3 regions of the Staphylococcus kloosii genome follow, and region 2 is predicted to be linked to each of the others. Evidence: predicted binding sites of a transcription regulator. Region 2 holds the regulator's gene; each other region holds the start of a gene.
The links. Region 2 encodes Rex, which represses fermentation and respiration genes when NADH is low (regulators of the CRP and FNR family bind a similar motif). Its sites were predicted from a motif close to TTGTGAAATATTTCACAA; they were not measured.
Positions count from the first base shown of each region.

Region 1: C7J89_RS07110 (L-lactate dehydrogenase) is a predicted target of Rex. The motif match lies at 1,593-1,610, and genes of this name have one in related genera.
Region 3: C7J89_RS10305 (cytochrome ubiquinol oxidase subunit I) is a predicted target of Rex. The motif match lies at 1,275-1,292, and genes of this name have one in related genera.

Region 1 covers NZ_CP027846.1:1,412,084-1,415,364, forward strand. Annotated here, with positions in the region: gene C7J89_RS07100 (proline dehydrogenase family protein) at 1-395, opposite strand, end outside; gene C7J89_RS07105 (alpha/beta fold hydrolase) at 629-1,459, shown strand; gene C7J89_RS07110 (L-lactate dehydrogenase) at 1,634-2,593, shown strand; gene C7J89_RS07115 (transcriptional regulator, SarA/Rot family) at 2,748-3,149, shown strand; gene C7J89_RS07120 (tRNA 5-(aminomethyl)-2-thiouridylate-methyltransferase MnmM) at 3,262-3,281, opposite strand, start outside.
Region 2 covers NZ_CP027846.1:1,174,953-1,178,233, forward strand. Annotated here, with positions in the region: gene C7J89_RS05735 (ABC-F family ATP-binding cassette domain-containing protein) at 1-1,227, opposite strand, end outside; gene C7J89_RS05740 (redox-sensing transcriptional repressor Rex) at 1,383-2,024, shown strand; gene C7J89_RS05745 (YeeE/YedE family protein) at 2,260-3,281, shown strand, end outside.
Region 3 covers NZ_CP027846.1:2,081,837-2,085,117, reverse strand. Annotated here, with positions in the region: gene ptsP (phosphoenolpyruvate--protein phosphotransferase) at 1-829, shown strand, start outside; gene C7J89_RS10310 (glutaredoxin family protein) at 877-1,110, opposite strand; gene C7J89_RS10305 (cytochrome ubiquinol oxidase subunit I) at 1,314-2,666, shown strand; gene C7J89_RS10300 (cytochrome d ubiquinol oxidase subunit II) at 2,666-3,281, shown strand, end outside.

The sequences.
Region 1 (3,281 bases), 240 kb from region 2:
TCTATGTTAATATGCATATTATTAAATTCATTTGCTTTTAATAATATTTCTCTTAAATTTTTATAAGCAAGGTCTAAGTCGAATTCTGCACCTAATTGACTAATTTTAATAGACATATGTGCATCTAAATTATTGTCGTAAATAGCATACATAACTTCTAAAATTCGATCTTTAGCTTGAATTGCTTCACCTTCATTTGCAACATATTCACCTAAATTATCAACTGTAACAACGATTCCCTTGTCGTTTAGACGTTGTATCGTCTCCAATAACATTGGTATAGTGTTGCCAGCTACTACTTTTTTTGCACCAAACATGGGTCCTAATTTTTTCGCAGTAGCGTTTAAAAATTGACTATTGGATAAAGCAATAAAGAAATCTTTCACGATTGGCATGTTCATTCCTCCTAACAATAACTCTGTTCTACAACAGTGTATCATGAATTTAATAGTGATGAAAACGTTCACAAATATTTATTATACTTTATATATTACATATTACACAATATTAGCCAATTTGACTATAACAGAAATGATTGCCCTGATTACGGGATAAAAAATGGTAATTTAGTATAATTATTTGATACAATTAAGCTAATGAAATATTACGAGAAGGAGAAGTATACGATATGTGGAAGTGGGAAACTGAAAACGAAGCCAAAGGTGTAATTGTAATTGTACATAACATGTTAGAACATACTGGTAGATATGCCTATTTAATTACTATGCTTCGTCGTAATGGATATCACGTAATAATGGGTGATTTACCAGGTCAAGGTCAAACTTCACGTTCCAATAAAGGTCAAATTAAAAATTTTGACGTATATCATGAAAATGTCTTGGAATGGATTAAAATTGCAAATGAATATAAAATTCCAACATACGTTATAGGTGTCGGTTTAGGTGGATTAATAATGCTAAATCTACTTGAACGTGTGGAAGTTCCGATAGAAGGATTAGCACTAATTTCTCCAATATTAGAATTTCAAAAAAGTGGAAAATCACGTAAGGATAAAATAGTCGCTAACGTTAGTAATATTGCCAAAGATACGCGTTTCAAAGTAGGCATCGACGCCAATGATTTAACACGTAACTCTGAAGTAATCGAAGAAACGTTAGAAGACCAATTAATGTTAACTAAAGTTACGTATCATTGGTATAAACAAGTATGTGAGGTAATGAAAGAAACAGTAACACATTTGACAGATATTAATAAAATACCGCTATTGTTAATGTATGGTACCGAAGACAAAGTTGCCGATACTAAACTTATGGAAGAAATTAAAAATAAAGTGAAGTCTGATGAACTATACTTCAAAGCTTGGGAAGGTTTATACCATGAAGTACACAACGAACCTGAAAGAGATGAAGTGATGCGTTATATACTATCATTTTTAAATAATAGTTCTAGTGCAATGGGTTTTATCATTGAAGATGAAAATAATGTAAATAACTATTAGCGTACTAGATTGGGCATTGAATAAATACGATATTATTATTGTATAGTCAATGTTCAATCTAATTTATTATTATATTATGTGAAAAAAATCACAATAAATGTTGTATTTCTGCTAAGAAAGTGCTAAATTAATATTGTGAAAAAAATCACAATTTAAAGTGATAGGTGTGATCTTATGGAATATACAAAAAGTAATAAAGTAGTTTTAATAGGTGATGGAGCAGTAGGTTCCAGTTATGCTTATACATTAGTAACTCAAGGGATTGTAGACGAACTAGCTATTATAGATGTAAATAAAGAAAGAGTAGCAGGAGATGTAAAAGATTTAGCGCATGCTTCAGCATTATGTGCCAAAAATACTCATTTAAAAGTTGGTACATATGAAGATTGTGCTGATGCTGACATTATAGTAATTACGGCAGGCGTTAACCAACAACCCCACGAAACGAGATTAGATTTAGTAACGAAAAATACAGAAATATATAAAGAAATTATTGCTAATATTATGGCGTATAAATTTTCAGGCATATTTATTATAGCAACTAATCCTGTAGATATTATGGCTTATGTGACAAAAAAACTTTCTGGTTTCCCTAAAGAAAAAGTAATCGGTTCAGGTACCGTACTTGATAGTGCACGTTTTACACATGAACTTGCACTATTAACTAACATCGCACCAGCTAATATCGATGCGCAAATAATTGGTGAACATGGTGACTCTGAATTGGCTGTATGGTCAAACGTACAAATCGCTGGACAATCTTTAAATAATTTTAGAACACAATATACAATATCTGAAAATGATTTAAACCAAGCATTTATTAACACAAAAGAAGCTGCATACCATATTATTAGAGCAAAAGGGGCAACGTGTTATGGTATTGCAATGGCATTAACAGAAATTACTGTTGCTATTTTAAGTAATCAAAATAAAGTGCTAACAGTTTCAAGCTATTTAGAAAATAATTATGGTTACAACGATGTCTATATCGGAGTACCGACGCTAATTAATAGAAATGGTGCTATGAAAGTATATGAAGTTGTGTTAAATACTAAAGAAAAAGAACAATTTAAAGACTCCATATTAATTTTAAAGGATACTCAGAAAAAATTAAGAAATTACTTTATTGCATAATCCTTAAAATAATTTTAAAATGTGTATAAGATTAATTTTAATAAAAAATGTAATTTTTAATAAACGTTAAGTTTACGACTATTAAAAATATGATAAATGATTTAAAATTAATTTTACATGTTTTACTATATATTTTTTATATGGGGGAATTGTTATGGGGAAAGCGTTAGATAATAAGGTTGCAAATGTCTTGAATTTGAACCAAATTCTAGAAGAAATTGAAAATATTTTCAAAAGCATTAAGAAAGAATATAAAATGTCTAAAGAAGAGATTTTAATCTTACTTACACTTTGGAAAGAAGGTTCAATGACTTTAAAACAAATGGATGAATTTGTACACATCAAATCATATAAACGTACACGTACGTATAATGATTTAGTTGAGAAGAAATGGATTATTAAAGAGAGACCTCAAAACGATGAACGTACAGTAATTATTCATTTTAATGACAAGTTAGAAGGTGAAAGGGAACATCTTTTAAACTTTATAATTGGTGAGATTAATTCAAGAAAAGAAAGTTTTCAAGAAAGTATAACTGCAATTTTAAACTTATAGAAAACTTAGGGATTTTGTAACAAAGAATTAAACATAACAGCCTATTTATGCATAAAGTCATAAATAAAAAGATTGCCGTCACATGAAGTGACGGCAATCTTTTTCTGTTTGTTTAACGTTTTTCAATTGCAC
Region 2 (3,281 bases):
TGTTTTAGTAGACTTGAATTCGGCTTGCTTTTGATCATAGTAACCAACTTTTAAATTGGCTCCAGTCGTAATATCCCCAGCTAGTGCATGTTGCTTTTCAGCGATTGTTTTAATAAGTGTTGATTTACCTATACCATTTGGGCCAATTATTGCGATATGATCACCCTTAGTTACTTCTAATGAAATAGGTTCAGTTATAGGTTCTTCATAACCAATTTCTAATTGTTTAATATGAAATACATCATTACCAGTGTTGCGATCAAAATCAAAAGTAATATTGGCGCTGCGCGCATCAATAAGTGGTTTATCAATTGTTTGCATTTTTTCTAAAGTCTTGCGCCTACTTTTGGCCATACCCGAAGTAGAGGCTCTAGCAATATTTTTATCGACAAATGTTTCAAGTTTTTTAATCTCTGCTTGTTGTTTTTCGTATTCTTGCATTCGTTTTGCATAATATTTGTCACGTTGTTCGATAAATTGAGCATAGTTTCCTTGATAATGTTGTACATCACCTAAGGCTACATCATAAATTTGATTAACAATTTTATCTAAGAAATATCTGTCGTGACTGATAATGACGATAGCGCCCTTAAAGTAATTTAAATAACCCTCTAACCATTCTGTCGTTTCCATATCAAGATGGTTGGTAGGCTCATCTAATAACAGTAAATCTGGTTCACTAAGTAACATTTGAGCTAATGATAAACGCGTCTTTTGACCACCACTAAAATCATTAATAGGACGATCAAAATCCGCTTCCTCAAAGTTTAAACCATGCAATACAGTTTTTATTTTACTTTCATATTGATAACCTTCTAGTTGTTCAAATTGGTTAGATAGGCTTTCGTACTTTTCGAGATGCTCTTTATAGTCATCACTATCAAAATCATCTGCATGTTGAGCCAACCAATCAGTTTCATTATTCATTTGTTGTCCAAGTTTTTTTATATGTTCAAATGGTTTCGACATTTCTTGAATAACTGTTGAAGTTGTATTTAATGTCATTTGTTGCGTTAAATAACCTAATTTTAAATTTTTGATTTTTGAAATATGTCCATCATCATATCCTTCAACACCAGCAATTATTTTCATTAATGTCGATTTGCCGGCACCATTTCTACCAACAATACCGATACGTTCACCGGTTTTAATTTCTACATTTACATCGTTAAAAATGTCTTCACCATCGAAAGATTTTGATATATCGTTTAGTTGTAATAATATCATGTTTTGTGCACCTCACTAATAGTTCTATTTTACCGTATATAGGTGTTAGATAAAACTACGATTGTTTATTTTTCTATTTTATTCATGTATAATATTGTGGTAATTGATTACATTTATAACTTTGTATATTTTCGTATTAATAGGGGGACTTAATTTTGGCGCATCAAAGTGATAAAATTCCTCGTGCTACATTAAAGCGTTTACCTTTATATTATAGATTTGTGAATACTTTAAAATCAAAAGGCATAGATAGAGTGAATTCAAAAACGATTAGTGAGGGTCTAAATATAGATTCAGCTACTATTCGTCGTGATTTTTCATATTTTGGAGAATTAGGTAAAAAAGGATACGGTTACAACATAGATAGTTTGTTGAACTTCTTTAAACATGAAATAAACGAAAATAATGAAATAAAAATTGCCATCGTTGGAGTTGGTAATTTGGGGAAAGCATTATTAAATTTTAATTTTTCTATTCATGATGAAATGACAATAACAGAAGCCTTCGATATACGTGAAGATGTTATAGGCACTAAAGTTGGCAATGTTAAGGTTAAGCATTATAACGATATAGCAACTATATTAAAAGAAGAAGAAATCGATGTTGTTATTCTTACTACAAATGAAAATGCAGCGCAACAAGTAACGGATCAATTAGTACAAACAGGTGTGAAAGGTATATTGAATTTCACGCCGACAAGAGTTCATACCCCAGGAGACGTACAAGTCCATCATATTGACCTAGGCATAGAATTACAGTCTTTATTATTCTTTATGCGCAACTACGGGGACAAATAAACAGTTAAGTTACCTTATGAGATAATGTCTGCCAGATACTATCTCATAAGGTAACTTTTTTAATTTTAAAACTTTTGCTTATTAAATAACTGTTCAAAAGATTTAAATTATGCAATTGCTACGTATAAAAAAATCTCGATTACAATATTATTACAAATTATCAAATGCTCTTGAAAAGACGAATGAAATCTAATATTATTATTCTTATTAATTTAATCGGAAAAGAGGGATTTATTTGGTGTGGTTAGTAATTAGTGGACTCATCGTTGGAGCGTTATTAGGTTTTGTTATGCAACGTACACGCTTCTGTTTAGCAGGCGGTTTCCGAGATATGTATATTCAGAAAAGTAATAAAATGTTTTATGCTTTATTAATAGCTATATCTGTACAAAGTATTGGATTACTTGTCTTAACATCTACAGGCGTCGTTACAATACCTACAGAATCATACCCTATCATTGGGACAGTTATCGGATCATTTATTTTTGGTATAGGGATGATTTTATCAGGAGGATGTGCAACGGGTACTTGGTATCGTGCCGGTGAAGGTTTAATAGGTAGTTGGATTGCATTAGTGTTATATGGTTTCACTGCTGCAGTTACAAAATTCGGCTTGCTTTTACCTGTAATGGATAAAGTTAATAAACCGACAAATGTTAATGCAAGTATGGCACAAACGACAGGTATTCCTATGTGGGTTTGGGTTTTATTATTGGTGATTGTAACTGTATTTTTCGTAACTAAAACATTACGCAAGCCAAAAGTTGCTGTACCAACTTTAAAACGTAAATTTACAGGCATACGTTACTACTTATTTGAGAAAAAATATCATCCTTTCGTTGCAGCTATCGTAGTTGGTTTAATTGCTTTATTAGCATGGCCAGCAAGTGAAGCAACAGGTCGAATGGACGGCTTAGGTATTACTACACCTTCAGCTAACTTAGTTCAATTTTTAATTAGTGGTGACGTTAAACTATTAGACTGGGGCGTATTTTTAGTCTTAGGTATCTTTTTAGGTTCTTATGTTGCTGCTAAAGGATCAAGAGAATTCAAATGGAGATTACCAGATAAAAAGACAATTAGAAATAGCGTATTTGGTGGTATGTGCATGGGCTTTGGTGCATCTGTAGCAGGAGGTTGTTCAATCGGTAACGGTTTAGTATCAACTGCCACAATGTCATGGCAAGGTTGGATTGCCTTAGCTTCAATGATTTTAGGTGCATGGTTTATGAGTTACTTTATCTTTATTAGACCTAT
Region 3 (3,281 bases), 910 kb from region 2:
TCGTACTGAATTCTTATACATGGGTAGAGATCAGTTGCCAACTGAAGATGAACAGTTTGAGGCATATAAAGAAGTAATTGAGTCTATGGAAGGTAAAAGAGTTGTCGTACGTACGCTAGACGTTGGTGGCGATAAAGAACTTCCATACTTAAATTTACCAGATGAAATGAATCCGTTCTTAGGTTATAGAGCAATTCGTTTATGTCTAGATCAACCAGATATCTTCAGACCACAATTGCGTGCTCTATTACGTGCTTCAGCGTACGGTAAATTGAATATTATGTTCCCAATGGTTGCAACTATTCAAGAATTCCGTGATGCTAAAGCATTATTAGAAGAAGAAAGAGCAAACTTAAAACAAGAAGGTATTGAAGTTTCTGATGATATCGAATTAGGTATCATGGTAGAAATTCCATCTACGGCTGCTTTAGCAGATGTCTTTGCTAAAGAAGTTGACTTCTTCAGTATTGGTACGAATGACTTAATCCAATACACTATGGCAGCAGACCGCATGTCTGAACGTGTGTCATACTTATACCAACCTTATAATCCAGCGATACTTCGTTTAGTTAAACAAGTAATCGAAGCTTCACATAATGAAGGTAAATGGACTGGTATGTGTGGTGAAATGGCGGGAGATGAAATTGCTATACCATTATTATTAGGTTTAGGTTTAGATGAATTCTCTATGAGTGCTACTTCAATCTTGAAAGCACGTCGTCAAATCAAAGAATTAAGTCAGTCTGAAATGCAAGAACTAACTAACCGTGCAATTAATGCGGCAACTTCAGAAGAAGTTCAAACATTAGTTAAACAATATACTAAATAGCAAATAAAAAGAAGTTTATTAAGTGTTAACACTTAATAAACTTCTTTTTATTTAATATTTAATTCAGCGTTGATTTTGTCCATATCAATTTGGTACATAGGCTCATTATTTAAAAGAATAAATGGCGTAGCAAATGCATCATAGTCCATCATTTCATTACGATATGTTGAGTTTTGTGAAATATTCTTTTCTGTATAATCAACATTTTTTTCAGTTAAATAATTTTTAATAAACGTACAAGGCGGGCAATCATTTTGTGAATAGATGATAATATTAGACATTTAAAACAAATTCCTTTCAAATTGAAATACTATTCCATAATATAAGAGATACAACATAAGAAATCAAGTTTGTGAACTGTCTGTGACACGTCATTAATTTGTCAATATTCAATTGAACCATAACAATTCCATCCATGAAAATAGCGAGTTATAATAAAAACATATTGTGATTTTTGTCACAAATTCAGAAAAAAGGTGATTTTATGGATTCAGTAGAAATAGCGCGTTTCCTCACAGGAATGACGCTAGCCGTTCATATAATTTTTGCGACTATTGGTGTTGGAATGCCATTAATGTTTGCTATTGCAGAATTTTTAGGTATTAAAAAGAATGATCCTAGTTATACTGCATTAGCAAAACGTTGGTCCAAAGGTTATACGATTACTGTCGCAGTCGGCGTTGTGACAGGAACAATTATCGGATTACAGTTGTCATTACTTTGGCCGACATTTATGCAAATGGGTGGCCATGTTATAGCATTACCACTATTTATGGAAACATTTGCATTCTTCTTTGAGGCTATCTTTTTAAGTATTTATTTATATACTTGGAACAGATTTAAAGGTAAATGGACACACGTAATTTTAAGTATTCCAGTTATTATTGGTGGTTCATTCTCTGCATTGTTCATTACTTCAGTAAACTCGTTTATGAACACGCCTGCAGGATTCCAAGTTAAAGACGGCAGAATGGTAAACGTTGAACCATGGGCAGCAATGTTTAATGCATCATTTTTAGTGAGATCATTTCACGTAGTTGCTACTGCACTTATGACGATGGCATTTATATTAGCTGCCGTAGCAGCATTTAAATTGTTGAAAAATAAAGTTAGTAAAGATGCAGAATATCATAAAAAGGCACTAAAAATAACGATGATATTAGGCTTAGTATTTACTTTAGGTTCAATGCTTGCTGGAGACTTATCAGCTAAATTTTTACACAAAGTACAACCAGAAAAATTAGCAGCATATGAATGGCATTTTGATACGGGTTCAAAAGCTGATTTGGTCTTCTTCGGTACACTTAATGAACATACACAACAAGTAACAGGTGCAATAAAAATACCTGGGTTACTAAGCTTTTTAGCAGACGATAATATTAATACTAAAGTAAAAGGATTAAATGATTTTCCTAAAGCTGACTTACCACCACTCATCGTGCATTATTTCTTTGACTTGATGGTATCACTTGGTGTATTTTGTTTCATCATTTCTGCGGCATATGTAGCGACGCTAATCTTTAAAAAATTACGACGCTTCATGCATGCTAAACCAATGCTATATGGTATCTTACTCACTGGTCCTGCAGCGATGTTAGCTATCGAATTTGGTTGGTTCTTAACAGAAATGGGTCGTCAACCTTGGATAGTTAGAGGTTATTTAAAAGTTAAAGAAGCTGCTACACAAGCAGGTGGTTTAACATTCGTTACTATTATGTTTGGATTACTTTACATTGTACTAATGGTAACATCAGCATATGTGCTAATAAGAATGTTTAAAAATAAACCTGCTTATAAAGATATCGCAGCAGTTTCAAATGAGAGAGGTGAGCAGTAATGATATTTTCTTATATTGGAATAATCGTCTTGTGGTTATTTTTGTTTTGCTATATTATTATTGCATCAATCGACTTTGGCGCAGGTTTCTTTGCATTACACGCTAAGATTACTAATCAAGATAAAAAGTTAAATCATATAATATCTAGATATTTGAACCCAGTATGGGAAGTAACTAACGTGTTCTTCGTGTTCTTTTTCGTAGGAATGGTAGGGTTCTTCCCAGACTCAGCATTATACTTTGGAACAGTATTATTAGTACCAGCTTCCATTGCATTAGTATTGTTATCGATAAGAGGTGCATTCTACGCATTTGAAAACTATGGCCAAGATTCTAAATTACCTTGGTTAGTATTATATGGTTTAACAGGATTATTTATTCCTGCATCGTTAGCCACTGCAATGACAATTTCTGAAGGTGGTTATATTACTAAGCATGGTTCAAACTTTGACTTGAATTGGACTGAATTATTACTAAGTCCATTTTCATGGTCAGTAGTATTTTTAGCAGTCATCACTGTACTTTATATCTCTTCAGGATTTTTAACATTTTATGCTGATAGAGCAAAAGATACGAGAGCATATAAATTATTAAGATATTGGTTCCTTTTCTGGG